4 regions of the Azospirillum sp. A29 genome follow, and region 1 is predicted to be linked to each of the others. Evidence: riboswitches for the same ligand, from Rfam matches in the RefSeq annotation. Region 1 holds a riboswitch; each other region holds the start of a gene.

Evidence for each region. A riboswitch is a leader RNA that binds a small molecule or an ion and turns the genes downstream of it on or off. The one in region 1 is predicted to bind thiamine pyrophosphate.
Region 2: linked by a shared signal. The riboswitch ahead of thiO (glycine oxidase ThiO) and the one ahead of ABNQ38_RS16945 (ABC transporter ATP-binding protein) in region 1 are both predicted to bind thiamine pyrophosphate.
Region 3: linked by a shared signal. The riboswitch ahead of thiC (phosphomethylpyrimidine synthase ThiC) and the one ahead of ABNQ38_RS16945 (ABC transporter ATP-binding protein) in region 1 are both predicted to bind thiamine pyrophosphate.
Region 4: linked by a shared signal. The riboswitch ahead of ABNQ38_RS29665 (ABC transporter substrate-binding protein) and the one ahead of ABNQ38_RS16945 (ABC transporter ATP-binding protein) in region 1 are both predicted to bind thiamine pyrophosphate.

The regions. Positions count from the first base shown of each region.
Region 1 covers NZ_CP170466.1:454,195-461,123, reverse strand. Annotated here, with positions in the region: gene ABNQ38_RS16970 (hypothetical protein) at 58-612, shown strand; gene ABNQ38_RS16965 (inositol monophosphatase family protein) at 650-1,462, shown strand; gene ABNQ38_RS16960 (universal stress protein) at 1,506-2,333, opposite strand; gene ABNQ38_RS16955 (ABC transporter substrate-binding protein) at 2,456-3,397, opposite strand; gene ABNQ38_RS16950 (ABC transporter permease) at 3,415-4,182, opposite strand; gene ABNQ38_RS16945 (ABC transporter ATP-binding protein) at 4,179-4,910, opposite strand; TPP riboswitch at 4,958-5,064, opposite strand; gene ABNQ38_RS16940 (acetoin utilization protein AcuC) at 5,140-6,312, shown strand; gene ABNQ38_RS16935 (hypothetical protein) at 6,508-6,929, shown strand, end outside.
Region 2 covers NZ_CP170466.1:1,348,283-1,355,211, forward strand. Annotated here, with positions in the region: gene ABNQ38_RS21255 (PaaI family thioesterase) at 1-106, opposite strand, end outside; gene ABNQ38_RS21260 (thiazole synthase) at 263-1,063, opposite strand; gene thiS (sulfur carrier protein ThiS) at 1,265-1,486, opposite strand; gene thiO (glycine oxidase ThiO) at 1,483-2,664, opposite strand; TPP riboswitch at 2,656-2,754, opposite strand; gene ABNQ38_RS21275 (methyl-accepting chemotaxis protein) at 3,022-5,085, shown strand; gene ABNQ38_RS21280 (DUF6504 family protein) at 5,106-5,459, opposite strand; gene ABNQ38_RS21285 (Y-family DNA polymerase) at 5,378-6,655, opposite strand; gene ABNQ38_RS21290 (hypothetical protein) at 6,776-6,929, shown strand, end outside.
Region 3 covers NZ_CP170466.1:1,273,218-1,280,146, reverse strand. Annotated here, with positions in the region: gene yihA (ribosome biogenesis GTP-binding protein YihA/YsxC) at 192-875, shown strand; gene ABNQ38_RS20905 (cation:proton antiporter) at 888-2,186, shown strand; gene argB (acetylglutamate kinase) at 2,269-3,168, shown strand; gene ABNQ38_RS20895 (hypothetical protein) at 3,201-3,485, shown strand; gene ABNQ38_RS20890 (magnesium transporter CorA family protein) at 3,525-4,508, shown strand; TPP riboswitch at 4,586-4,720, shown strand; gene thiC (phosphomethylpyrimidine synthase ThiC) at 4,852-6,579, shown strand; gene greB (transcription elongation factor GreB) at 6,628-6,929, opposite strand, start outside.
Region 4 covers NZ_CP170467.1:351,741-358,669, reverse strand. Annotated here, with positions in the region: gene ABNQ38_RS29675 (ferredoxin) at 1-225, shown strand, start outside; gene ABNQ38_RS29670 (DMT family transporter) at 357-1,271, shown strand; TPP riboswitch at 1,305-1,419, shown strand; gene ABNQ38_RS29665 (ABC transporter substrate-binding protein) at 1,501-2,637, shown strand; gene ABNQ38_RS29660 (branched-chain amino acid ABC transporter permease) at 2,642-3,514, shown strand; gene ABNQ38_RS29655 (ATP-binding cassette domain-containing protein) at 3,507-5,222, shown strand; gene ABNQ38_RS29650 (ABC transporter ATP-binding protein) at 5,219-5,920, shown strand; gene ABNQ38_RS29645 (hypothetical protein) at 6,047-6,929, shown strand, end outside.

The sequences.
Region 1 (6,929 bases):
GGTCCCGAATTGCTCCGTCCCCCTTCCCGAACCATCCTGACCGGTGCCGGCCGTCTGATGCCGGCGCTGCCGCTGTTGCTGGCATTCGTCCAGCCTCTGGCGGCGGAGCCGCTGCGACCGGGAACGCCGCTGCCGCCCGGCTATGTGGAAGAACCGGAGACCCCACCCGAGGACCCGCTTCCTCCGCCGCCGAAGCCGCTGTCGGTGGCGCCCGACGAGCCGCAGGTCATCGCTCCCGATGCTGCCGGGCTGCTGAAGGACTGCAAGCAGCAGACCTTCACCGACTGCTTCCGCCTGTGGCAACCCCCGCCGCCTCCACCGCCGCCGCCGGAACCTGCGAAGGACACCGCTGCGGCGCCTCCGCCTCTGCCACCACCCGACCCCAAGGCGCCACGCCAACCGGCGCAGGGCGGTCCTGCGCCGCCGCCGCCAGCCGATGCGGCCAAGGAAGCCGCCGCGGCCGCGGCCGACCGCGCCACCTTCGATGCGCTGTCGAAAGCGCTGAAGGACAGTGGGCTGGACGGCAAGGTGCTGCTGACCGATCCGAAGGGCGGCGATCCCCTGTTGAAGCTGGACAGCGTGCCCGGCAGCAAGCCGGCGGCGAAGCGCTGACCCTCTCCGAACTCAAGCCGCAAAGGGCCTACCGACCATGACGGGTTTTCCTCTCCGCGACATCGACCGCGTCGCGGATCTGATCCGCTCCGTCGCCCGGACGGAGATCATGCCCTATTTCCAGAAGCTCGACGCCGCCGGCATCCGGCAGAAGACCGGCCCGACCGATCTCGTCACGCTGGCCGACGAGGCGGCGGAGCGGGCTTTGACCCCGGCGCTGTCGGCGTTGCTGCCGGGCAGCCGCGTCGTCGGGGAGGAGGCCGCATCCGAGGACGAGCGCGTGCTCGACCGCATCCATGGCGACGATCCGGTCTGGATCATAGACCCGGTCGACGGCACGATCAACTTCGCCCAGGGACGGCCGATGTTCGCGGTGATCGTCGCGCTTGCCTGCAAGGGGGAGACGGTCGCCGGCTGGATCCACGATCCGGTCGATGGCCGGATGGCGACGGCGGTGAAGGGGCAGGGTGCCCGGCTCGACGGTCGCCGTGTCCATGTCGCGCCGGCCGTGCCGCTGCCGCAGATGGTCGGTGCGCTGTCCACGCGCTTTTGCAGCGCGGAGATGGGGCGCCAGTTGGAAGAGCGCAGCGTCGGGCTGGCGGACCGCGTGTGCCTGTCGAGCGCCGCCCAGGAGTATCTGCGCCTGCTGGAGGGGCGGGCGCATTACTCGCTCTATCACCGGCTGATGCCGTGGGACCATGCGGCCGGCGTCCTGCTGCATGCGGAGGCCGGCGGCTATTCGGCGCTGATCGACGGGACGCCCTACCGGCCGGGGTTGCTGAACGGTAGCCTTCTGCTGGCACCCGACCGCGAAAGCTGGCAGGCGCTGCACGGACAGCTGTTCGGCTGAGTGCGTGTTGGGTGCAGGAGGGCGACAGCCCTCCCGCGCCCCTTCAATGCGCCAGCAGCGCCGGCAGGGCCAGCCCGTCCAGCACCGTGCGGGTCGCCCCGCCCAGCACCAGTTCACGCAGGCGGGAGTGGCCGTAGGCGCCCATCACCAGCAGGTCGGCGCCCTGGTCGGTGCAGCAGGACAGGATCATGTCGCCGACCTCGCCGCCGGACGCGATGACCGACTGCGGACGGGCGGCGATGCCGTGGCGGTGCAGCCAATCGACAAGGGTGGCGGCTTCTCTGCTCTGTTGCCCGAGCGGTTCCACGGTCAGCACGGTGACGGACTCCGCCGCCTCCAGGAAGGGCATGGCGGCGCGGACCGCGCGCGTCGATTCGCGTGTGTTCTTCCAGGCGATCAGCACATGGCGGCCGATGGGGGCGGCAGCCGGCTGCCTCGGCGGCAGGACCAGGACCGGCGTGGCGGTTTCCAGCGGCAAACGGTCTGGGATGTGGTGCAGCGACACCCGCTCGCCTGCCCGCACCGCCGCGGATTGCGCGACGACGATCAGGTCGGCATAGGCGGCGCGCTCCGCCAGCAGATCGACATGGTCGCCCTCTTCGACCGTCCAGTCGTAGGGCAGCCCGTCAAGCGACTTGCGGACCTCCTGCTCGATCCGCTCGGCATTCTCGTGGGCGATTGCGGTCGCCTCCGCCATGAAGCCATAGGAGGCGGCGCGGCCGGTGGCGCCCGCCGGCATCGACACCGGGGTGGCGATGTAGAGCGCCTGGATATGGGCGGAGAAACGCTTGGCCAAGGCCGCGGCCACTGCCAGACGGCTGGCGTGGGCGTCGTCGTTGGCCATGTGCAGCAGGATGGTCTTGATCGGCATGCCCTCGCGTCTCCCAACATTATGATCGGTCCACCATCAGCCGGCGGAGCGGTTTCCCTCTAGGTAACGCTCCGCCGGGGTCGATGGCAATGTCGGTGGATGGCAGGGACCGTGGGAGACCGTTACTTCACCACCACCGCATACTGGTCGACCGGCGCCACCGCCTTGATCAGACCGCGGGCCTTCAGGAACTCGGCGAAGCGGGTGTAGCGCTCGGCATCCAGCGCGGCCGGGCTGTGGGCGAAGCGCGGCAGCGTGTCGGCCCAGGCGCGGCGGTTCAGCTCGTCGTTCAGTTCGGGCCGGCCCTTGACGAAGGCGGCCTGCGACTCTTCCGGATGGTTCAGGATGTAGAGCGTCGCCCGCTCCACCGCCGCCAGGAAGCGCTTGAAGCGCGGATCGTTCGCCTTGTCCTTGCGGGCCACCAGAATCAGTTCGTCATAGGGCGGAACGCCCTCTTCCTCCGGATAGAAGGCGCGGCCAGGGTGCTTCTCGATCTCCATCTGGTTCAGTTCGAAATTGCGGAAGGCGCCGACCACCGCATCGACCTGGCCCGACAGCAGCGACGGCGAGAGGGAGAAGTTGACGTTCACCAGCTCGACGTCCTTCAGGCTCAGCCCCTGCTTCTCCAGCATGGCGCCCAGCAGCGCATCCTCGAAGCCGGCAATGGAGTAGCCGACCTTGCGGCCCTTCAGATCCTTCAGCGTCTTCACCGGCCCGTCGCGCAGCACGACGACGGAGTTCAGCGGCGTGGACACCAGCGTGCCGATGCGGACCAGCGGCAGTTCCTCCGCCACCTGCAGGATCAGCTGCGGCTGGTAGGACACGGCGATGTCGGTGCCGCCGGCCGCCACCAGCTTCGGCGGGTCGTTGGGGTCGGCCGGGGCGGTCAGGGTGACCTCAAGCCCGGCATCCTTGAAGAAACCCTTCTCCTGCGCCACCACCAGCGGGGCGTGGTCCGGGTTGACGAACCAGTCCAGCATCACGGACAGCTTGTCCTGGGCCAGGGCGGGAAGCGAGGTCATCAGGCCGGCGGCGATCAGGCCGGCTGTGAAAAGATGCTTCATCGGTTGTCTCTCCCCCTTCAAGGGTTGGCGTCTTCGGCAGGTTGGGTATCGGGTTGCCAGGGCAGGGCGCGGCGGGCCAGCGCATCGACGGCGGCGTACAGCGTGACGGCGAAAAGTCCCAGCACCAGCACGGCGGCGAACAGAAGATCGATCTGCATGCGGGCATTGGCGTGCAGCATCAAGTAGCCAAGGCCGGAGGACGACCCCACCCATTCGCCGATCACCGCCCCGATGGGCGCCACCGCGGCAGCCACCCGCACGCCGGACCAGAAGGCGGGCAGGGCGGCCGGCAGGCGGATGCTCCACAGGATCGCGGCGGGCGAGGCGCCCATGGTGCGGGCAAGGTCGAGCCAACCGGGATCGGTGCGCCGCAGCCCGTCGAACAGCGCGGTCGTCACCGGGAAATAGATGACCAGCACCGCCATGGCGATCTTGGACGCCATGCCATAGCCGAGCCACAGCACCAGCAGCGGCGCCAGTGCGAAGACGGGGATGGCCTGACTGACCAGAAGCAACGGCATCAGCCAGCGCCGCGCCGTCCGGAACCGCGCGAGCAGCAAAGCGCTGACCCCGCCCAGCGCCACGCCGGCCACCAGCCCGATCAGAATCTCGGCCAGCGTGGTCAGGCCATGGGTCAACAGCAGAGGGGCCTGCCGCTGCATGGCGTCCGCCACCGCCAGCGGACCGGGCAACAGGTAGCGCGGCAGCGCGGTGGCCCAGACCAGCGCCTGCCAGCCGGCGACCAGCACCAGCAGGGTGATCGCGCCGCGCAGCAGCGCCTTCATTCCGCCAGCCTCCGCAACAGCTCGGCCTGATGCGCCAGCAGGTCCGGATCGTCGACGCGGCGCGGCACCGGGCCGGAGGGCTCCAGCGCCGGCCCCATGACGGCCGGCCGGCCAGTCATCACATGCAGGCGGTCACCGATGCGCAGCGCCTCCAGCGGGTCGTGGGTGACCATGAGGACGGTGCGGCCGGCCAGCGTCTCCGCCGCCGTTTCCTGCAAGCGCAGCCGGGTGATGGCGTCGAGCGCGGAGAAGGGCTCGTCCATCAGGACCAGGGGCTTGTCCTCCATCAGGGTGCGGGCCAGCGCCACGCGCTGCTTCTGCCCGCCGGACAGGGCGGCGGGACGGTCGCGCTCGCGCCCCGCCAAGCCGACGCGGTCCAGCAGCGCGCGGGCCTGCTCCACCCGCGCCGGATCGGGACGGCGGTGGCGCAGCCGGTCGCCGAGCAGGACATTGTCGAGGACGGTTAACCAGGGCAGCAGCAGGTCCTGCTGCGCCATGTAGGCGATCCGGCCGGCCAGCGGCTGCCGGTCGCCGGTGACCACCTCGGTCGGCGGCTCCGGCTCAGCCAAACCGGCGAGGATGCGCAGGAGCGTGGTCTTGCCGACGCCGCTCGGCCCCAGCAGGCAGGTGGTCCGCCCGGCCGGCAGCTCCAGCGTCAGGTCGGAGAACAGCAGCGTGCCGCCATAGGTCAGCCGCGCGCGCGAGATGGTCACCGAAAGCGGCGTCATCGCAGGCACGCGGGCATGCATCGTGGAGTGGCGGAGATGGAGAGGGTGCGGTTCCGCATCACTGATCCCTACGCCGGCATGAACCGGATCAGGTTCCAGGGGTCGTCCTGCAACAGGACCTCTCAGCCGCCCATCGGCTCCCCCCAGTGAAGGCGGCGACTATAGGCGCGGACGATCCGTGACCGCAAGCATTGCCGGATACAGGTTCCGGGATATGGAAGCGCGCGGCTTGACCGCACCGCCGCGGCACTTAGTTTCTGACGGGCATCGAGGAGTGCCCGTCCTGACCACGCCCTTCCGCACACCGCTGTTCATCGGCGGGGAAATCTACCGCGGCTCGACCTATGGGCCGAAGCATCCGCTGGCGATTCCGCGCGTGTCGACCGCCATCGACCTCAGCCGCGCCATGGGCTGGCTGCCGGACGAGGTCTATCTCGACACCCATGTGGCGAGCGAACGCGAACTGGCGCGCTTCCATACCGCCGACTACATCGCCGCGCTTAAGCGGGCGGAGGCCGAGCAGCGCGTCGACGAGGCGACCGCCACCCGCCATAATCTGGGCAAGCTGGAAAATCCCGTCTTCGCCGAAATGTACCGGCGACCGGCCCACAGCAGCGGATCGGCGTTGCAGGCGGCCAGGATTCTCGGCGACCGGCCCGCCGGTCTTGTCTATGCGCCGGCTGCCGGGACGCATCATGCGCGGCGCGACCGGGCCAGCGGCTTCTGCTATTTCAACGCGCCGGTTCTCGGCATTCTGGAATTGCTGGACCATGGGCTGGAGCGGATTCTCTATGTCGATCTCGACGCCCATCATGGCGACGGGGTGGAAGAGGCCTTTGCCGACGACGACCGGGTGCTGACCCTGTCCATCCATGAGGATGGGCGCTGGCCCTACACCGGCAAGGTGGAGGACCGCGCCGGCGGCATGGCCCGCAACCTGCCGGTGCCGCCGGGCTTCAACGACAGTGAGATGGAGCATGTGATGGAGGCGGCGGTCCTGCCGCTGGCCCGTGCCTTCCGTCCGCAGGCGATGGTGATCCAGACCGGCGCCGATGCCTTGGCCGAGGATCCGTTGAGCCGGCTGGAACTGTCCAACCGCGCGCTGTGGGATGCCGTGGCGGCGCTGCTTCCCCTGGCACCGCGGGTTCTGGTGGTCGGTGGCGGAGGCTATAACCCCTGGTCGGTCGGGCGTTGCTGGGCCGGGATCTGGGCGGTGATGAACGGTATCGATCCCGCCGTGCGGCCGACGGCGGAGGCGGAGGCGGTGCTGCGCGCCCTGACCTGGAACCGCGCCGCCGGCCGCAATCCGCCGGACCATTGGTTCACCACGCTCGGCGACGAGCGGCGTCCCGGACCGGTGCGGGATGCGGTGAAGCGGGTGGCGGAGATTGCCATGTCCTAAAGGATGGCGCTGTCCTGACCCGCAGCCGAGAGACTCATTCCGACGAATTTCGAACCAACCCGTGACGATTCGTTGACGGGGTCGGATTGTTCGTTGATTCTCTCTTCCACTGCGCCGGTGCAGCTTCCGTGTCGGGTGATGCGGGCTTCGGCGGGATTTGCGGGCAGGATTCGCGGTAGGAGGACGGGCGGGCGGATGTCGAACACGACGCTGTTCCTGATCGCCATCGTCATCATCATGCTGGCTGCCGTCCCGGTCGCCATGATGCTGAAGGATTTCCTGCCGAACATCATGGAAAAGAGCAGCGGTCTGGATCAGGTCGAGAACCGCATCTACGTCCTGCATGCGGAGGCGCAGGAGCTGCAAAACCGGGTGAACCATCTGGTCCAGCGCCGGAACAGCCAGTCTTCCGACCGCAACCGGCTGGAAAGCGATATCCGCAAGGCGGAAAAGCAGGTCCGGGATCTGTCCGACCAGCCGCCGATGTTCGTGCATGAGGTCGGCGACCCGCAGGCCGGACTGATGAAATTCGTCGCGACGGTGACGCAGGAAAAGGCGTCTGCCGCCGCCCGCGCCGCCGGTGAACGGGCGCAGGTCAACCCCATCTGGCGATGCAC
Region 2 (6,929 bases), 890 kb from region 1:
TCGCCGCCAGTTCGATGCCGAGCGTCTTGCAGATCGGCTGCTGTTCGAAGGACGCGAAACAGCGCGCCTTCCAGTCGGGAGTGCGGGGTTCGAAGGAGGCGGGCACGGGAAGGGTCTCCGGCAGAGGGGTGCCAAGGGGGGCGCCAAAGGAGGCGGTGCGCCACAGCCTGCGTCAGCCGCCCCGCCGGATCAAGCGGCCGAACGGAGTGCGCGTCACCTTGCCCACCCCGGCCGTCCCCGGCTGCCCCGCAGTCGGCCGCCCTCAGCCGCCGATCAGGCCCATCTGCGGGCTGGACGGTTCGGCATAGGCGCGCATCGGCATGCGGCCGGCCAGATGGGCGGCTCGGCCGGCATTGACTGCATCGCGCATCGCCGCCGCCATCCGCACCGGGTCGCGCGCCTTCGACACCGCGGTGTTCAGCAGAACGGCGGCACAGCCAAGCTCCATCGCCAGCGCTGCATCGGAGGCGGTGCCGATGCCGGCATCCAGCACCACCGGCACCGGGCTGCGGGCGCAGATCGTCTCGATGGCGTGCGGGTTGCGGATGCCCATGCCCGACCCGATGAAGGCCCCCAGCGGCATCACCGCCGCGGCCCCCAGGTCGGCCAGCTTGCGGCAGGTCACCGGATCGTCGTTGCAATAGGGCAGCACGACGAAGCCGTCATTCACCAGTTCCTCCGTCGCGCGCAGCAGTTCCTCCACATCGGGATAGAGCAGTTCCCGGTCGCCGATGACCTCCAGCTTGATCCAGGGCGTGTCCAGCGCCTCGCGCGACAGCTGGGCGGTCAACACGGCCTCCTTGGCGGTCATGCAGCCGGCGGTGTTGGGCAGCAGCCCGACCGGCCCGGCCGCCCGTCCCGCGGTGGCGCGGGCCAGCACGTCGACGAGGCTTTCCGAATAGCCGTCCAGGCTGATGCGGCGGATCGCCAGCGTGACCAGTTCGCTGCCGCTGGCCGCCAGCGCGTCGAGCATCACCTGCTGGTTCGGATAGCCGGCGGTGCCGAGGAACAGCCGCGAGCCGAGGTTGCGCCCGGCGATGGTGAGGGTGTCGGTTGGGGACATGGGGAAGCCTTTTGCAAAGGCCCTCTCCCACGACCGGCCTGGGGAATTCCCCCTCTCCCCCTGGGGAGAGGGTCGGGGTGAGGGGGACGCGCGGCGTGGATTTTCGGCATAGTCACGCAGTGCATCCCCCTCACCCTAACCCTCTCCCCAGGGGGAGAGGGGATCCTTCCCGGACTGGTCACGGGAGAGGGAAATTCAGGGTCAGCCGCCCTGGATGGGACGGACGATTTCCAGGCTGTCGCCGGGCTGGAGCGGGGTCTCGGGCCAGCGGCGGCGGGGGACCACGGCGCCGTTCAGAGCGACCGCGACGCCGAGCGTTCCGGCGGCGATGCCGCGCCCGGCCAGGAACTCGGCGACGGAGGCGGCGGACAGCGGCTCTTCGCAGCCGTTGACGCGGATGGCTTCACGTGAAACGGCGCTCATGCGGCAGCTCCCGCGGCAACGAAGCGGTCGGCGGCGAAGGGGCGGAGCAGCGGGTCGGTCTCGCCGGTCAGCACCAGCCGGGCGATGCCGTCGGCGGTCACCGGGGTCAGCAGGATGCCGTTGCGGTGGTGGCCGGTGGCGTGGATCAGGCCGGGAATGCCGCTCTCGCCCAGGACCGGCGCATCGTCGCGGCTGCCGGGACGGAAACCCGCCCAGGCTTCCTCGATAGGCAGTTCGGCAATTCCCGGCAGCGCCCGCCACGCTCCTTCCAGCAGGGCGAACTGGCCGCCGGCGGTCAGGCGGTCGTCGAAGCCGCGCTCTTCCGTCGTGGCACCGATCAGCAGCCGGCCGTCCAGCCGCGGGATCAGGTAGGTGCCGGGCGTCCACACCACATGGCGCAGCAGCGGCAGACGGGGGTCCATTCGCAGGCAGACCATCTGCCCCTTCACCGGACGCACCGGCGGCCGGGCGGCGGCCGGCAGTCCGGGCACCCCGGCCGACCACGCCCCGGCGGCCAGCACCACCCGGTCGGCCCGGTGCAGCGTTTCAGCCACCCGCACACCCACGGCGTACCCGCCCTCCACCGCCAGCGCCACCTCGCCGCACCGCTCGTGCAGATGGGCGCCGGCGACTTCGGCGGCGCGGCGCAGGGCGGCCGCGACCTTGCGGTTGTCGACCTGATGGTCGCCGGCACAGAACAGGGCACCGGCGACACCCGGTTGCAGGAAGGGTTCGCGCCGCCGCACCTCGGACCCGCCCAGCCACTCCACCGGCAACCCCAGATCGCGCTGGAAACCGTGCAGGAAGCGGACCTTCGCGGCATCGTCGGCGGTCAGCGCGATGACCATGGTGCCTTCGCTGCGCAGGTCGACGGCCATGCCGCTCGCCGCTTCGAGATCGCGGGCGAAGTCCGGCCACAGGGCCTGCGACGCGCGGGTCAGCGGCAGCAGCCCATCCTCGCCCGGCTCGGTTTCGACACAGGCGGCCAGCATCCCGCCGGCGGCATGGGTGGCGCCGCGCCCAGCCTCTCCCCGCTCGAAGACATCGACACGGCAGCCGGCCGACGCCAGCCTCCAGGCGATGGCGAGGCCGATGCATCCGGCGCCGATAACGGCAACGGAAGGACGGAGTCCCGGCGCGGAAACGGAATATGGATGAAATTCTGGCGCATGGATCATGCGGCGGCTCCCTTCGCTGGCATTACCCAGACAGGTTCGATGGGTGTGTCTCAGCCGCGCGACCACCGCGCGGCACCCCAGGCCTCTGGATTGCCTTATGCCAATGTTCCGCTGGCCCCACAAGCGGAATCGACCGCCGCCATGTCTTGCCGCTTCGGTCCACCGCCCAAACCTGCCCCCAACTTGCCGATGGATGCGGCGACAGGCCGCAGCCGGATACGGAGTCCCCCCGACAGGAAACGCTACCAATCGGCAGCTAAATTGTCGGCAAAATGAGCCATACCCGGGCACTCACAGCAGAAAACGGGCGCCGCCGGTGCGCGGATGAACAACAAAGACAACCGAGGATTCGCCAGCATGCTGTCTTTCTTCCGCTCGGACTCCCCGACCTCCCCCGTCCCCGGCACCCCCGTCGGCACTCCTGCTGGCAGGTCCGAACCGGCAGCGCACGCCGCCGGACCGGCGGAACAGCCGATCCGCAGCCTGTGCCTGCCGGCGGGGCAGATCGGCGCCGCGGCGCTGGACGGGCTGAATTTCGCCGACGGGGCACCGGCGCTGGTCGTCGGCTTCGTGTCGCCGCATGTCGATTTCGCCGCCACCGCGCGGGCGGTCCGCTCCGCCCTGCCGGCGGCGACCCAGCTGGTGCTGGTCTCCACCGCGGGCGAGCTGTGCGCGGCCGAGGGCCAGCCGCTCTACCGCAAGGCCGGCGACCGCTGGGACAGCGTGGTGCTGCAATCCTTCAGCCCGCGCCTGTTCGCCGGGATCAGCATCCAGTCGGTCCCGCTGCATTGCGACGACCTGCGCGGCGGCCGCCCGACCCGCGACGTGCCGGCACGGGTGGAGGCGATCCGCGGCGAGCTCGACCGCATCCGCGTCCCCTTCCCCATCGACAGCCACGACACGGTGGCGCTGACCTTCATCGATGGCCTGTCGGCCAGCGAAAGCTGGTTCATGGAGGCGGTCTACCGCTCCGGCCATTTCCCCTGCCTGTTCATCGGCGGCTCGGCCGGCGGTAAGCTCGATTTCCGCAACACCCATCTGTTCGACGGCCAGCGCGTGCTGGAGAACGCGGCGGTGACGATCTTCCTGAAGATGGCGCCCGGCATCCGCTACGGCATCTTCAAGTCGCAGAATTTCCGGCCGACCCAGACCCGCTTCGCCGTGGTCGACGCCGACCCGATGCGCCGCATCGTGCGCAGCGTGATCGACCGCGACGGCTTCGAGGTCGTCGGCTTCATCGACGCGCTCGCCAAATCCCTGCGCTGCAAGCCGCAGGAACTGCCGGGCAAGCTGGCGAAGAACACCTTCGCCATCGAAATGGAGGGAGAGCTGTTCGTCCGCTCCATCTCCGGCTTCGATTTCGAAAAGGGGGAAGTCGCCTTCTACTGTGACGTCAATCCCGGCGACTCGCTGTGCCTGGTGGAGGCGACCGATTTCGTCCGCCAAACGGAGGACGACCTCTCGGCCTATCTGCGCAACAAGCCGCGGCCGGTCGGCGCCATCCTGAACGACTGCATCCTGCGCCGGCTGAACAACCCCGACCAGCTGTCGCGGGTCCATGCCTTCGACGGGCTGGCCGCCGCCGGCTTCTCCACCTTCGGCGAGCTGCTGGGCATCAACATCAACCAGACCCTGTCGGCGCTGATGTTCTTCGAGGTGCCGCCCGGCGCCGCCTTCTCCGACGACATGGTCGACCGCTTCCCGGTGCATTACGCCCGGTTCCAGAGCTATTTCATCGCCACCCGCTACAACCGGCTGGAGCTGCTGAGCCGCATCCGCAACAGCGTGATCGAACGGATGCACAGCTATCTCGACGCGCTGGTGACGCTGACCGGCGGCGTGCAGGAGACCGCCAGCTATGCCGCGCGCATCGGCGGCTCGATGTCGGCGATCGAGGCGACGCTGAACCGCCACGCCACCCTGTTCGACGGCCACGCCGACCGCAAGGAGGCGCTGGTCCGCGAATTCAACCAGCTGTCCACCGTGGTGAAGAGCATCGAGAAGGTGCTGGCGGTGATCGACGGCATCGCCAGCCAGACCAACCTGCTGGCACTCAACGCCACCATCGAGGCCGCCCGCGCGGGGGAGGCGGGGAAGGGCTTCGCCGTGGTGGCGGCGGAGGTGCGCAAGCTGGCCAACGACACCAAGCAGACGCTGGCCGATACCCGCCGCGCCATCGACCAGGTGGTGACCTCCGTCCGCTCCGTCGGCGGCCAGCTCGACGACACCAGCGCCCGCATGGACGAGGCCGCGACTGCCTCGCAGGAGTTGCAGACCGACATCCATGCGGTGATCGATGAGGTGGAGGGCGCCCAGAAGGCCATCGAAGGCCGCCTGTCCGACATGAACGACCATGCCCGCCGCATGGAGGACATCAACCGCTACATCGCCTTCCTGAAACAGCTCGACCGGGCGGGGTAAGCGGGCGGCGACCCGACACCTCACGCCAAAAACCCGTGCAGGAACCAGCGCGGGGTCTCGTCAGGGCGGTACAGGCCGGCGCGGAACAGCCAGAACCGCCGGCCGCCGTCATCCTCGACCCGGTAATAGTCGCGCACCGCCGGCCCCAGCGACCCTTGCCCACGCCACCATTCGCATTCGATGCGCTCCGGCCCCTCGGCCCGACGCACACGGTGGGGCACGCCGCGCCAGACGAACAGCAGCGGCGGGTCGTCGGGCAGCGGGGCGGTGGCCTCAACCGGCTCGGGCGGGGTCAGCAGGCGCAGGGGGCGCGGTTGCCCGGCGGGCCAGGGCTTCGGCGCCGGCAGGCGCTCCATCGGCGGATGCGGCGCCACGCAGCGCTCCGGCAGCCAGCTTTCCCGCGGCACCAGCCGCAGCACCGCCCGTCCCCCAGCCGCAGCGTCAGCCGGTCGACCAGTTCGGCCAGCTGGTCGTCATTCCCCTGGTCCCCGGCCTCCCCTCCGTCGATTGCGGTCTGGACGGCGGACAGCGGTCCCGTCTCGGTCGCCGACAGCACCAGGGTTTCCAGCCCCGGCCCCGACCCAAGTTCGATCCGCTCCAGCAGCGGGGCGAACAGCCGGGCGAGCGCCGCCGGGTCGCGCGCCGGGCGGCTGGTGCCGAGCGTCAGGCTCTGCGGTTCGTCGTCCACCCGCTGGTCGGTGCGGTGGGCATCCAGCCGCAGCCGGCGCGCCCCCTGCCCTGCCGCCTCCAGCCCCTTGCACAGCTTCCCCAGCAGATGGCGCAGCGCCCCGGCAATCGATTCGGGCGTGGCGATCGGTTCGGCGAAGGTCAGGCGCTCGCGATGGTCCGGCACCGGCCGGCGCGGGGAGATCGGCTCGTCCAGCCGGCCGAATGCCTGATCGTACCGTTGCATCAACCCGGCTCCGAACCGCGCCGCCAGCCCCGCCCGCGGCATGGCATGCAGGTCGCCGATCCGGCGCAGGCCCAGCGCATGCAGCCCCTCCACCGTCTCCGCCGGCAACCGCAGGGCAGCGAGCGGCAGGCCATCCAACGACTCGCGCCGCCTCTCCTCCGGACTGCCGAACCGCACCAGCCCCCAGGCGGCGGCCGGGGTGCCGGCGATGGCGGCGCGGGCGGCGAAGCCGGCGGCGCGCAGCCGGCCGGTCAGGTCGGCGGCCAGCGCCGGCTCGCCCCCAAAGAGATGGGCGCAGCCGGTGAGGTCGATCACCACCCCGTCCGGCCCGTCCGCCGCAGTCCAGGGGCTGTAACGCCGCGCCCAGTCGGCAATGCGGCCGAGCAGGGCCGAATGGGCCTCCGGCGTCGCCTCCGCCGCCTCCAGCATCGGTTCCAGCGCACGGGCATCGCTGAGGGTGTGGCCGGGAGCGATCCCCAGCATTGCCGCCGCCCGGTTGACCGCGACCACCGCCCGCCGCTGGCGCTCCGTCCGCAGCAGGACGAAGGGGCGTGCGCGCAACTCCGGCGGCATGAGCCGTTCCCGCGCGTCGGTCGGCAGGCGCGGCAGCCACAGGGCGAGGATGCGGCGCTTGGTTCTCTCTGCTCCGCGGGCCAATCCCTCTCCCCTCGATCGCCAAGAACAAACAAAGAACATTCTAGCGCTGACTTGGCCGCATGGGGAGTCTCTCCTTGGGTTCATCTTGCCGAAACGCTCGGTAGTGCCGACATTCCGTACATGACCCCACATCCCCCGTCTTTCGCCCGCCATCCGGTCGTCAGCCGTCTGGCTCCGCTCCTTCTCCTGCTGGCGGCTGGCGCCTGCGCGCCGTCGGACCTGCGCGACGACACGCCCGGCCGCGCCCAGGCCTTTCCGCCCGTCTACAACCAGA
Region 3 (6,929 bases), 820 kb from region 1:
CCGAATGTCTGAGACCTGCCGCCGGCAAAGACCCTTGACGGGCCTCTGCCGGCGGTATGTTTTTTATAGCGTCATCCGTTTGTTGAAACGGATGACGCTATAAGCCTTTGTTTGACGATCGGATTCACGCTTCAAATCGAGTCCGATTTTACGCGATCCGATCTAGCCGACCAAAACGAAAGCGCACCGCCATGACCAGCTCCGCCACGCCGACCCCCGACACCCCCAGCATCGTTGCCGGCTTCGACGAGGCCGCGCTGGAGGCCGGCCGGCTGCTGTTCGCCAAGGAGTGCGACTTCGTCTGGGGCGCCAATGCGCTGAACCAGCTGCCCGAGGCCGACCTGCCGGAGGTCGCCTTCGCCGGCCGCTCGAATGTCGGCAAGTCGAGCCTTGTCAACGCGCTGACCGGGCGCAAGACGCTGGCCCGCACCTCCAACACGCCGGGCCGCACCCAGCAGCTCAACTTCTTCAACCTCGGCAATCGTCTGAAGCTGGTGGACATGCCCGGCTACGGCTATGCCAAGGAATCGAAGGAGAAGGTGGAGGCGTGGAACGACATGGTCCGCCGCTTCCTGCGCGGCCGGGTCACCCTGCGCCGGGCGCTGGTGTTGATCGATTCGCGCCATGGGATGAAGCCCCATGACCATGAGATCATGGAGATGCTCGACCGTACGGCGGTACCCTACGTCGTCGTGCTGACCAAGGCGGACAAGGTCAAGGCTGCGGATCTCGACAGGATCCGGCGTGAAACCCAGGCGGGGTTGAAGAAGCATCCGGCAGCCTTCCCCGACATCCACGTCACCAGCTCCGAGAAGGGCACCGGCATCGCGGAGCTGCGCGCCAGTCTGGCGGCGCTCGCCCTCGGCGCCGAATAAGGGGCGGCGGCGATGGGCGGTCTCTCTCCCGCGCTGCTGTTCCTGATGCAGGCCCTGCTGCTGATCGCCGGGCCGTTTCTGCTGTGGCGGCTCGGCGGCGGCCGTCACATCGCCCCGATGGTGGTGGTCCAGATCCTGTTCGGGGTGGCGCTGGGTCCGTCGCTGCTCGGCCGGCTGGTCCCCGATCTTTGGGGCGTTCTGTTCGCGCCCGCGGCGCTTGCGCCCTTGTCCGGGCTGGCCTTGATGGCCGTGGTGTTCTTCGCCTTCCTGACCGGCCTGCATCTCGATCCCGCCGAGTTCCGCGGGAGGGGCGGGGCCTTCGCCACCGTGGCACTGTCCAGCATGCTGGTGCCGACCCTGCTGGGCGGAGCCCTGGGCTGGTGGCTGGCCGGCGCCTTTCCCGCCATGACCGGAAAGCACGCCACCCCTGGCCTGTTCGCCGCCGGCTTCGGCATCTGCGTCGGCGTCACCGCCCTGCCGGTGCTGGGCGCCATCCTGCGCGAGATGGATTTGCTGGGCGACCGGGTGGGGCGGCTGGCGCTGGGCTATGCCGCGGTGAATGACGCGCTGCTCTGGCTGCTGATCACCGCGGTGCTGGCCTGGTCGACCGCCGATGGGGGGAACGGCGGCGGCGATGCCTGGGCGGTGGCGAAAGTCGGCCTGCTGGGCTTCGCCTATGTCGGGGCGACGGTCCTGCTCGTGCGCCCGCTGCTCGACCGCCTGCTGGAGCGGGTGGCCCCGGATGGGCGGATGGGCGACACCGCTGTGGTGGTGACCTGCGCGGCGCTGCTGGCCTCGGCCGCGGTGACCGAACTGATCGGGTTGCACTACATCCTGGGTGCCTTCATCGCCGGCAGTGCGATGCCGCGCCGCTATGCGGCGGCGATCCTCGACCGGCTGGAGCATTTCGCCACGCTGATCCTGCTGCCTTTCTTCTTCACCCTGACCGGGTTGAAGGTGAACCTGACGCTGGACGATCCGGCGCAATGGACCGTCTTCGCCCTCGCCAGCCTCGCCACCGTCGCCGGCAAGATGGCCGGCACCACGCTGCCCGCCCGCTGGACCGGGGAGCCCTGGCCCGATGCGCTCCGGCTCGGCACGCTGATGCCGTGCAAGGGGCTGATGGAGGTCATCGTCCTGACCGTCCTGCTGGAGGCGGGCGTGCTGTCCGGCCCCTGTTTCTCGGCGATGGTGCTGATGGCGGTGGCGGTGACCGCGCTGACGCAGCCGATGACGCGGCTGGCCGGATTGTGGCGTCCGGCCGGCGGCACGGCCACCGCAGCCGCGGGAGGCCGTCACGGGGGTGTGTGACCGTTAAATTGCCCCCTAGGCAACCGGCCGGCCTTTCCGTTAAAGAAGCCCGACACTCCACCCCGACAAAGGGCATCCTCCCGTGCAGACTCCCACCCGTGACGAGTGGCTCGCCAAGGCCCGTACCCTGTCCGAAGCGCTGCCCTACATGCGCCGTTATGCCGGGAGCACCTTCGTCATCAAGTACGGCGGCCACGCCATGGGCGACGCCAGCCTGGCGGAGCTGTTCGCGCGCGACATCGTCCTGTTGAAGCAGGTCGGCATCAACCCGGTGGTCGTCCATGGCGGCGGCCCGCAGATCGGCCAGATGCTGGAGCGGCTGAAGATTAAGTCCAGCTTCATCGACGGCCTGCGCGTCACCGACAAGGAGACGGTCGAGGTGGTCGAGATGGTGCTGGCCGGCTCCATCAACAAGCAGATCGTCGCCGCCATCAACGGCGCCGGCGGCCGTGCCGTCGGCCTGTCGGGCAAGGACAGCAACCTGATCACCGCCCGCCGTCTGGAGCGCGTGCAGCGCGATCCAGACAGCAACATCGAGCGGGTGCTGGACCTGGGCTTCGTCGGCGAGCCCTACAAGGTGAACCCACAGATCCTGCACGCGCTCGCCCAGTCGGACATCATCCCGGTGATCGCGCCGGTCGGCTTCGACGTGAACGGCGACACCTACAACATCAACGCCGACACGGCGGCCGGCGCGGTCGCGGCGGCGGTGAAGGCGGCGCGCTTCTTCCTGCTGACCGACGTCGCCGGCGTGCTCGACAAGGAAAAGAAGCTGATCGAGAAGATGTCGCTGGAGGATGCCCACAAGGCCATCGCCGACGGCACCGCCTCGGGCGGCATGATCCCGAAGATCGAGACCTGCATCGGCGCGGTGGAGCAGGGCGTCGATGCCGCTGTTATCCTGGATGGCCGCGTGCCGCATGCGCTGCTGCTGGAGATCTTCACCGAAGGCGGCGCCGGCACCCTGATCGGCAAGGCCTGACGCCGTCTATAGGGGACCGCCAAGGGGGGGCGATGAGCGATCTACGCAAGGAGTTGCTTCGCCAGATGAAGGCCATCCGGGAGAGGATGGACCCGAAGCTGGTGGAGCGTGCCAGACTGGCTGCTCTGGGCAAGGTCCCCTATGACAGCGACGCGGCGAAGGAGGCGGTCGGCCATTTCCTCGACGCCAAGCGGGACGGCGGTGCTTTCCGCCGCAAGCTGGAGCAGGCGCTGAAGGACGAGGGCGCAACGCTCGACCTCGATGGGGAAAAGGCTCCGCCCCCGGCGAAACCGCGGCGCGGTGGCCGGGTGACCTAGGCTGGGCGCCCGAACCGCGCCCATGCAAGGAGCACAGCCTTGCTGCATGTCTTCGTCAATGACGGCGGTCTGCTGCGCTGGGACAGGGAGGCCGCGGACGAGTCGGTCCCGTTCCCCGAGTCCGCCGTGTGGCTGGACCTGATCAACCCGACGCCCGACGAGCTGGCGCGGGCGGAGGCGCTGATCGGCACCGGCCTGCCCACCCGCGAGCAGATGGCGGAGATCGAGGAGTCGAGCCGTCTGCGCGTTGCCGGCGGTGCCTTGACCATGACCGTCACCGCCCTGGTCTGGGCCGACACCGACGAGCCGCGCATCGCCACCGTCAGCTTCGTGCTGGCCGGCCGGCGGCTGGTGACCATCCACGACATCGATCCGCAGGCGCTGCTGGCCTTCCGCCGCCGCGCCACCCATGGGCAGGTCTCCGCATCCCGCGGCGAACTGGTGCTGGCCGCACTGGTGGACGGGATGATCGACCGCACGTCGGTCGTGCTGCGGCGGACCGGGGTGGAGATGGATGCGTTGAACCGCCGCTATTTCCGTGGGCGCAAGCTGCGCTCCCGCGGCGAGACGCTGGACGACGCCCAGACGCTGAAGCGCATCGGCCATGCCGGCCACCTGATCGGCAAGGCGCGGATCAGTCTGGCCAGCCTCACCCGCATGACCGACTTCCTGGCGCGCGGCGATGGCTGGAACGCCGGCAAGGCGACTCGGCGCTGGGCCAAGACCACGCTGCAGGATCTGCGCGGGCTGGACCAGTATGCCCGCTTCCTCTCCGGCAAGGTCGCCCTGGCGCTCGACACCGCGCTGGGCCAGATCAATGTCGAGCAGAACGAGATCGTCAAGATCGTGTCGGTGTTGACCGTCCTGCTCTATCCGCCGACCCTGGTCGCCAGCATCGGCGGCATGAACTTCACCGACATGCCCGGCAGCCAGTCGCCCTTCGGCTATGCCAGCGCCTTGGGGCTGATGCTGCTGTCGGCCTTGCTGCCAATGGTCTATGTGCGGTCAAAACGCTGGATGTAGCACGTTTCCACAATATGGCAGGCGGACCGTCCGCAGCGCTTTCCTTTTGACACGACCGTCCGTCGGCGGCAGGATGGGCCGCATTCCAGGGGGGTCCCGACAGGGGGCTGAGATACCAACGGCCGGACGGCGCGATGCGCAAGCCGGCAGCGTGGTGACCCTTCGAACCTGATCCGGGTCATACCGGCGAAGGGAGGGACCTCGTGACGGGCCGAATCTCGCCCCGTCCGGCCGTATCGGCCCCGCCATGCCGGGGACACCATTCCGAAACGGCCCGCACGAAGATACCGCACCTCCGTCCGCAGTCCCGGGTTTGTCCGCCCAACTCCGACGGAGAAACCCAATGCCTAAGGACTTCAACGAGAACGCCATCCGCATTTCGACCGGCCCGCTGCCGTCGTCGCGGAAAATCCATGTGCCCGGCACGCGCTTTACCGATCTGCGCGTTGCCCTGCGCGAGATCGCGCTGTCGGGCGGCGAGCCGCCGCTGACCGTCTATGATGCCTCCGGTCCCTACACCGACGAGTCGGTCGCCATCGACGTGCGGGCCGGCCTGTCCAAGCACCGCCGTGACTGGATCCTGGCGCGCGGCGATGTCGAGACCGCCGACAACGGCGTGCTGCGCGCCAAGGATGGCGGTGCGGTGACCCAGATGGCCTACGCCCGCGCCGGCATCGTCACCGCGGAGATGGAGTACATCGCCGTGCGCGAGAATCTCGGCCGCGCCGCAGCGCTCGATGCCACGCGCGACGGCGAGGATTTCGGTGCCGAGATCCCCGACTTCATCACCCCGGAGTTCGTCCGTGACGAGGTGGCGCGCGGGCGGGCGATCATCCCGTCCAACGTCAACCACCCCGAGTCGGAGCCGATGATCATCGGCCGCAACTTCCTGACCAAGATCAACGCCAACATCGGCAACTCCGCCGTGACCTCCTCCATCGAGGAGGAGGTGGAGAAGATGGTGTGGTCGATCCGCTGGGGCGCCGACACCGTGATGGATTTGTCCACCGGCGCCGACATCCACCAGACCCGCGAGTGGATCCTGCGCAACTCCCCGGTTCCGATCGGCACCGTGCCGATCTATCAGGCTTTGGAAAAGGTGAAGGGCAAGGCCGATGATCTGACCTGGGAGCTGTTCCGCGACACGCTGATCGAACAGGCGGAACAGGGCGTCGATTACTTCACCATTCATGCCGGCCTGCGGCTGGCCCACATCCCGCTGACCGCCAAGCGAGTGACCGGCATCGTCTCGCGCGGCGGCTCGATCATCGCCAAATGGTGCCTGGCGCATCACCGCGAGAATTTCCTCTACGACCATTTCGCCGACATCGTCGAGATCTGCCGGACCTATGACGTGGCGCTCTCGATGGGCGACGGGCTGCGGCCGGGCAGCCAGGCCGATGCCAACGATGCCGCCCAGTTCGCCGAGCTGGAGACCCTGGGCGAACTGACGAAGATCGCCTGGGCGCGCGACGTGCAGGTGATGATCGAAGGGCCGGGCCATGTGCCGATGCACAAGATCAAGCACAATGTCGAGAAGCAGCTGGCGCTGTGCGGCGAGGCGCCCTTCTACACGCTGGGGCCGTTGGTGACCGACATCGCGCCGGGCTACGACCACATCACCAGCGCCATCGGTGCGGCGATGATCGGCTGGTTCGGCACGGCGATGCTCTGCTACGTCACGCCGAAGGAGCATCTCGGCCTGCCCGACCGCGACGACGTGAAGGCCGGCGTCATCGCCTACAAAATCGCCGCCCATGCCGCCGACCTCGCCAAGGGCCACCCGGCGGCGCGGTTGCGCGACGATGCCATGTCGCGTGCCCGCTTCTCCTTCCGCTGGCGCGACCAGTTCGCTCTGTCGCTCGATCCCGACACGGCGATGGCCTATCACGACGAGACCCTGCCGGCGGAAGGCGCCAAGACCGCGCATTTCTGCTCGATGTGCGGGCCGAAATTCTGCTCGATGAAGATCACGCAGGAAATCCGTGACGCCGCGGAGTCCGGCATGGCCGAGATGTCGGAGAAGTTCCGCCAGTCGGGCGGGGAAATCTACCAGCCGGCAGCGGAGTGAAATCTGGCAGAGTGAGATCTGGCAGGGGGCGGGTCGCCGCCCCCTCCGTCAGTCCGCGTACCGGATCTCCAGCACTTCGACCTGTTCCAGTCCCGCCGGAGTGCGGACATCCACCAGATCGCCCTCCCGCGCCTTCAGCAGGGCCCGGGCCATGGGGGAAATCCAGCTGACATGGCCGCGGTCGGGGTCGACCTCGTCGGCGCCGACAATGGTGATAGTGTTCTCCGCTCCATCCTCGCGGGCATAAGTGACGGTGGCGCCGAAGAAGACCTGTTCGCGATTCTTCTGGTCCTGCGGATTGACCACCACCGCCGATTCCAGCCGCTTGTTCAGGAAACGGATGCGGCGGT
Region 4 (6,929 bases), on a different replicon from region 1:
CTGTGGCAGCGGCTCGATCAGAAAATCCAGGGCAAGGGTTTGACCGATGTCGGCATGGCGATGACAGGTTGCCTCGGCTTCTGCTCCGCCGGGCCGCTGATGGTGGTGTATCCGGAAGGCATCTGGTACCGGCCGGAAACCCCGGAGGACATCGACGAGATCGTCGACTCGCATCTGGTGAAGGATGCGCCGGTCGAACGGCTGGTGATGGTACTGACGCGGTGAGGCGAGGTCGGCGCACGAGCCGACCCTTGACCTTGGCTGCGCCTAGCAGACCTGCGGTTGCGGCATTGGGACGCGGGCGCATTTGCCCATAATGTGGGCAGCCCCCGCCATTGCCGTTCCGAACCGATTCAATGACCGACGCCGAAACCGCCGACCTGCTGCCCGCCGAGACCGATTCGGTTCCCTACGCCGTCGGCTGCTTCCTGGGCGCGATCCTGCTGTTCGCGGCGATGGACACGCTCATCAAATTCCTGACCGCCGATTACCCGGTGCCGCAGCTGATGTTCGTGCGTTCGCTGGTCGCCTTCCTGCTGGTGGGCGGCTACACCCTGACATGCGGCGGCGGGATCGCGGCGATGCGGACGCGGCGGCCCCTGGGGCATGTCTGGCGCGCCTTCGCCGGGCTGATCTCCATGGGATGCTTCTTCTATGCGTTCCGCGAACTGCCGCTGGCCGACGTCTATGTGCTGAGCTTCGCCGGTCCGCTGTTCATCACCGCGCTGTCGGCGCCGCTGCTGGGCGAGCCGGTGGGCTGGCGCCGCTGGGCCGCCGTGGTGGTCGGGTTCAGCGGCGTGGTGGTGATGGCGCAGCCGTCGGCCGGGGCGCCGCTGGTGCCGGTGCTGGTCGGGCTGTGCGCCGCCCTGTTCTATGCGCTGGCCGCACTGGCCGTGCGCGGTCTGTCGCGGACGGAAACCAGCGCCTCCATCGTGCTCTACCTGCTACTGACGACGACGGTGGTCAGTGGGGCGCTGACGGTGCCGGTCTGGACCGCGCCCACCGTCTTCGCGCTGGGGCTGATGGCGCTGGTCGGGGCCATCGGCGCCGGGGCGCAGGTCCTGCTGACCCAGGCCTTCCGGCGCGCGCCGCCGGCAGTGGTGGCACCCTTCGAATATACCGGCATGGTCTGGGCCAGCCTGTTCGGCTGGCTGGTGTTCGGCGACCTGCCGACGGTGCCGGTCCTGGCCGGCGCCATGGTCATCATCGGCAGTGGGCTCTACATCCTGCATCGTGAAACGATGGTGGCGCGCCGCCGGTTGGGTTCTTGACAGGACGGGGCCGGCGGCGACACTCTCGCCGCCTGTTCACGGCTGGGGTGCCCGTGCGGATGCCGGTTCGGCAACCGTAGGGGCTGAGACAACACCCATCGAACCTGATCCGGGTCATGCCGGCGAAGGGAGCCGACCGGAACCCGACGGACCCGCTGAAAGCTGCTGCAAAGCGCCCCGTCCCCTCCGCGTCGCCCTGATCGCCGGCGCGTGTCGAGGAGTATCGGTCATGCGGCGCACGCTTTCCATTCTGATCGGCCTGCTGGCCGCATCGTCCTGTCTGTCGTCCGCCGCCCGTGCCGACGACACGCTGTCCTTCCCGGTGCTGGTGCCGCTGACCGGCTTCCTGTCGCTGGAGGGCACCAGCCAGCGCAACGGCGCCGTCCTGGCGCTGAAGCAGACGCCGGCCGGCGTCGCCATCGCCTCGGAGGTCGTCGACACCGGCACCTCGCCCGAGGCGGCGGTGACGGCGCTGGAGCGCGCGGCCGGCCGCGGCACGGTCGGGGCGGTCGCCGCCAGTATGCTCGGCACCCAGATGCTGGCGATGTTGCCGCTGGCGAGCGAGCTGAAGCTGCCGCTGGTCACCGTGTCGGGCACCGCCTCGATCACCGAGCAGGGCAATCCCTGGGTCTTCCGCTTCTTCCCCGGCGACGCGGTGACCAAGGCCGCCCATGCCCGCTATGTTGTGGAGGAGCTGGGCAAGCGGCAGCCGGCCGTCATCTATCAGACCACCGCCTACGGCCAGAGCGGCAAGGCCCATCTCGACGCCGCCTTCAAGGCGCTGGGCGTCACGCCCGTCTTCGAGGAGGGGGTGGACCCGGCGGCCAAGGATCTGCTGCCGGTGCTGACCAAGGCGCTCGCCGCCAAGCCGGACGTGCTGGTCCTGCACCTGCATTCCGGCCCGACCGCGCTGCTGCTGCGGCAGGCGGCGTCCAGCGGCGTGACCCTGCCCATCGTCGCCGGCTCCGCCATGCACCAGCCGAGCACCGCCGCCCTGCTGGAACCGGCGGAACTGAAGGGCGTCTGTGCCGAGACCGCGGCCTCGCCGATCTCGGGCGGCACGCCGGAGGTCAAGGCCTTCACCGACGCCTACCGCGCCGCCTTCGGCAAGGAGCCGGACGCCTTCGCGCTCGGCCAGTATGACGGCATGTCCATGGTTCTGGAGGCGGTGAAGGCTGGCGCCCGGTCGCCCGACGCCATCCGCAAGACGCTGTCCGCCGAGACGTTCCAGGGCCTCGCCATGACCTACAAGTCCGACGGCAAGGGCAACATGGCCCATTCCGCCGTCATCGTCTGCTATGACGGGGCCAGCCGCGTGCCGGTGCTGGTGAAGCGGTACGACGACCCGACGCTTGCGGCGAAGTGAGCGGATGGCGGCGCTTCAACTGCTGGTCAACGGGGTGGCGCTGGGGGCGGCCTATGCCCTGGTGGCGCTGGGCTTCGTGCTGGTGCTGAACGCCACCTCGGCGGTGAATTTCGCCCAGGGCGATCTCGTCATGGCCGGCGGGCTGCTGGCGGTGGCGGCGGCGCCGCTGATCCCGCTGCCGGGCATCGTCCTGCTGCCGGTGGTTCTCGTGCTGATGGCGGCGCTGGGGCTGCTGCTGGCGCTGGCGGCCTATCTGCCGCTGCGCCGCCGGCCGCCGGTCTCGGTCTTCATCAGCACCATTGCGGTCGGCATCATCCTGCAGAACGGGGCCGCCACCCTCTTCGGGCCGGAGCCGCGCGCCGCACCGCCACTGTTCGGCGACGACACGCTGCACATCGCCGGGCTGGCGGTGCCCGAGCAGTCGCTCGCCATCGTCGCGGTGGCGGGGCTGCTGATCGGCGCGCAGCAATGGGTGTTCGCCCGCACGCAGCTCGGCCGCCGGCTGCGCGCCACGGCGCAGGACCCGGAGATGGCGCGGGCCTGCGGCGTGCCGGTCACCGCGATGATCCTGGTGACCTTTGCCATCGGGACGGCTTGCGCCGGGGCGGCCGGGCTGCTGCTGGCCAACCGCTATTTCGTCACGCCGACTTCGGGCAGCGACCTGATTCTGAAGGCCTACATCGCGGTAACAGTCGGGGGCTGGGGCTCCGTGCCGGGTGCAGTGGTGGGCGCCCTGCTGATCGCGCTGTTCGAGGTGGGCGTATCGTCGGTGCTGTCCTACCCGGCGGCGCTGGGGGCCTTGTACCTGACGCTGCTGGCGATTCTGGTGCTGCGCCCGCAAGGGCTGTTCGGCGAAGCGGTGCGGCGCCGTGGGTGAACGTCGGCCGGCAGTCATTCTCATCGCTGGCGCGCTTGCCCTGCTGATCTACGCGCTGGCCTTCGCGTCCCCCTACGGCCTGCGTGTCCTGACCGTCGCCGGGGTCTATGCGCTGGCGACCTTCGGATTCCAGATCGTCTTCGGGCTCGGCGGTGCGCTGTCGCTGGCCCAGGGCGCTTTCTTCGGCGTCGGCGCCTATGTGACGGGCATCCTCGGCAGCCGCTACGGGCTCGGTGTCGAAGCGACCTTCCCGCTGTCGATGCTGGTGCCGCTCTTGCTGGCCCTGCCGGTCGGTCTGGCGGTGCTGCGGCTGGAATCGCATTACTTCGCCCTGGCGACTCTCGGCATCGCCCAGGTCCTCCATCTGCTGGCGGTCAACCTGCCGGAGCTGACCGGGGGCTCCAACGGGCTGGCCGGAGTGCCGGCGGCGGTGCTGTTCGGCTGGGCGGTGCCGCGCGGGCTGCCGATGGCCGGGCTGGTCTGGGGGCTGGTCGCTCTCGGCGGGCTGATCGGCTGGCGGCTGACGCGGGGAAGGCTCGGCCGGTCGCTGGCGATGCTGCGTGACGACCCGCTGGCGGCGGCGACGCTGGGGCTCGATGTCGGGCGGCTGCGGCTGGCCGCCTTCGGCATCAGCGCCCTGTTCGCCGGGGCCGCCGGAGCGCTTGCCGTCCACACCCAGCGCGTCGTCTCGCCGGAGGTGCTGGAATTCCCGGTCATGGTCTCCATCCTCACCATCGCCATCGTCGGCGGGCGGGGGCGGATGGCCGGGGCGGTGCTGGGCGCCGTGCTTCTGCTGCATCTGCCGGAGTGGTTCCGCTTCCTGGAGCGCGGCTATCTGGTCGTCTATGGCGTCGCCCTGCTGGCGACCGTGGTGCTGGCGCCGGACGGGCTGACCGGCCTGCTCGACCGGATCGTGGCCCGCCTGTTCGGCCGCGGGGCGCGGGCTTCCGTCGAGGCGAAGGAGCCGCCGCGTCCGCTAAATTCGCCGGACGGGCTGGCAGTCGACGATCTGCGCAAGTCCTTCGGCGGTGTGCGGGCGGTGGACGGCGTGTCGCTGGACCTGCGGCCGGGAAGCATCACAGGGCTGATCGGGCCGAATGGCTCTGGCAAATCCACGGTGATCAACCTGCTGTCGGGGTTGGAGCGGCTGGATGCCGGGCGGGTGCGGCTCGGCGGACGCGACGTCACCGGTCTCCGCGCCGACCGGCTGGCCCGCGCCGGACTGGCCCGCAGCTTCCAGGCGGCGGTTCTGCCGATTGGAGCCGGTGTGTTGGAGGCGGTCGCCGCCGCACGCCTCGCCGTCGATCCCGACGCCCGGACAGCGGAGGCGCATGCCCGCTGGGCGCTCGACCGGCTGGGCGTCGGCGACCTCGCCGGCCAGGGCTGCGACGGGCTGCCGGCGGCGCTGCGGCGCCGGGTGGAGTTGGCCCGTTCGCTGGTCCGCCGGCCGGCGGTCCTGCTGCTGGACGAACCCGCCGCCGGTCTGACCGACGGCGAGAAGGCGGAACTGGCGGACCTGCTGTGCGAACTGGCGCAGGAGGGCGTGGCTATCCTGCTGGTGGAGCATGACATGGGCTTCCTGTTGCCGCTCGCCGGCCGGGTGCTGTGCCTCGACCGCGGCCGGGTCATCTATGACGGGCCGGCCGGCGGCGTGCGCCGGGACCCGGCGGTGGCCGCCGCCTATCTGGGCCGGGCGGTGCCGGCATGAGCGCGCTGCTGTCCATCCGCGGCCTGACCGCCGGCTATGGCGGGGCGAGCGCGCTCGACGACGTGTCGCTGAGCCTTACGGCAGGAGAGACGGTGGCGCTGCTCGGCGCCAACGGGGCGGGCAAGTCGACGCTGCTGAAGGCTCTGCTCGGCCTTGTGCCGGTGCGGGGGGAGCTTCGCTTCGATGGGGCGGACATCGGCGGCCTCGCCACCGAGGCACGGGTTCGGCGCGGCATCGGCTATGTGCCGGAGGGGCGGCGGGTCTTCGCGGGCATGAGCGTGCGTGACAATCTGGAGGTTGCCGGCCTGTCCGCCGCCCGCGACCGGGCAAGGGATGTCGAGCGCGTCTTCGCCCTGTTCCCCGACCTTGCCCTGAAGAGCCGCGAGAGCGCCTGGCGCCTGTCCGGCGGCCAGCAGCAGATGCTGAGCCTGGGGCGCGCACTGATGGGCCGGCCGCGCCTGCTTCTGCTGGACGAGCCGTCGCTCGGCCTGTCGCCCAAGCTGGCCGACGAGCTGTTCGCCGCTGTCCGCCGCATCGCCGGCACGGGCACGGCCGTGCTGCTGGCCGAGCAGAGCGCCGCCCGCGCCCTGGCGGTCGCGCCGCGCGCCGTGCTGCTGCGGCTGGGGCGGGTCGTCGGCGATGGGCCGGTGGCGGCGCTGTCGGACGAGAGGCTGCGCGAGACCTTCTTCGGCGGCTAATGGCTACCTTATGCGTGTCCTGTGCAACAGGTGTCTGCTCCGTGCAACAGCGTGGGCGGTTGGGCTTGCGGACGGGGGCAGGCGCGGATAGCTTCGCCGCCATAACCATTCACGGATTACCTCGTCATGACCGCCCGCTTCGCCGCATCGCTGTCCGCGCTTCTCCTGCTGGGAGTGGCGTCGGCTCCGGCGATGGCCGAACTGGTGCCGGTGCAGCCGACGATTCCTCCCGCCGCCTATTACGGACTGCCCGAGCCGGAGGCCGAGATCGTCGTTCCCGGCGGTCCGGTGCAGGACGCCAAACCGGGCAACGCGCCGAACGGTGCGTCGGGCAAACCGGCCGCCGGCCCGTCCGCGTCGGCACCGGCCAAGCCCAAGCCCGACGGGCCGGGCGAGCTGATCGAAAGCTGGGACGGCGGGGCCGCCAAGAAGAAGGACGGCAGCTTTGCCTATTGCGTGGCGGAGGGGGAATTCACCTCCGGCCATGTGCTGATGTTCGCGCGCAGCCCGAAGGGCGAGACCAACATCGGCATCGGCATCCCCGGCGCCGACCTGCCCAAGGGCGGCGAGTGGCCGGTGACCATCGAGGTCGACAAGAAGCTGAAGCGGGAGCGGACCGCCGTCGCGTCGCAGCCGGACATGCTGGTGGTCTCCAACGGCAAGGACGACGAGCTGATCAACGCCCTGATGGGCGGCAACGAGCTGGTGGTGTCGTCGGCCAGCGACCGCATCGTCTTCAAGTTGGCCGGCACCAAGAAGGTGCTGAGCGATCTGAAGACCTGCGTCGACAAGGGCGGCAACGTCCCGCCGATCAAGGTCGCCGCCGGACGGCCGGCTGACAAGGACAGGAAGAACCGCCTGCCGGAAGGGCTGGACAGCCTGCTGACCGCCGCCGGGGTCCATGACGCCGAGCTGGTGCCGATGGACAAGGTCCCGCAGGACCGCCGCCCGGCCGACATCGCCTGGCGCTTCGGCCCCATCGTCGGCGGCATCCGCGAGCGTGCGGTGG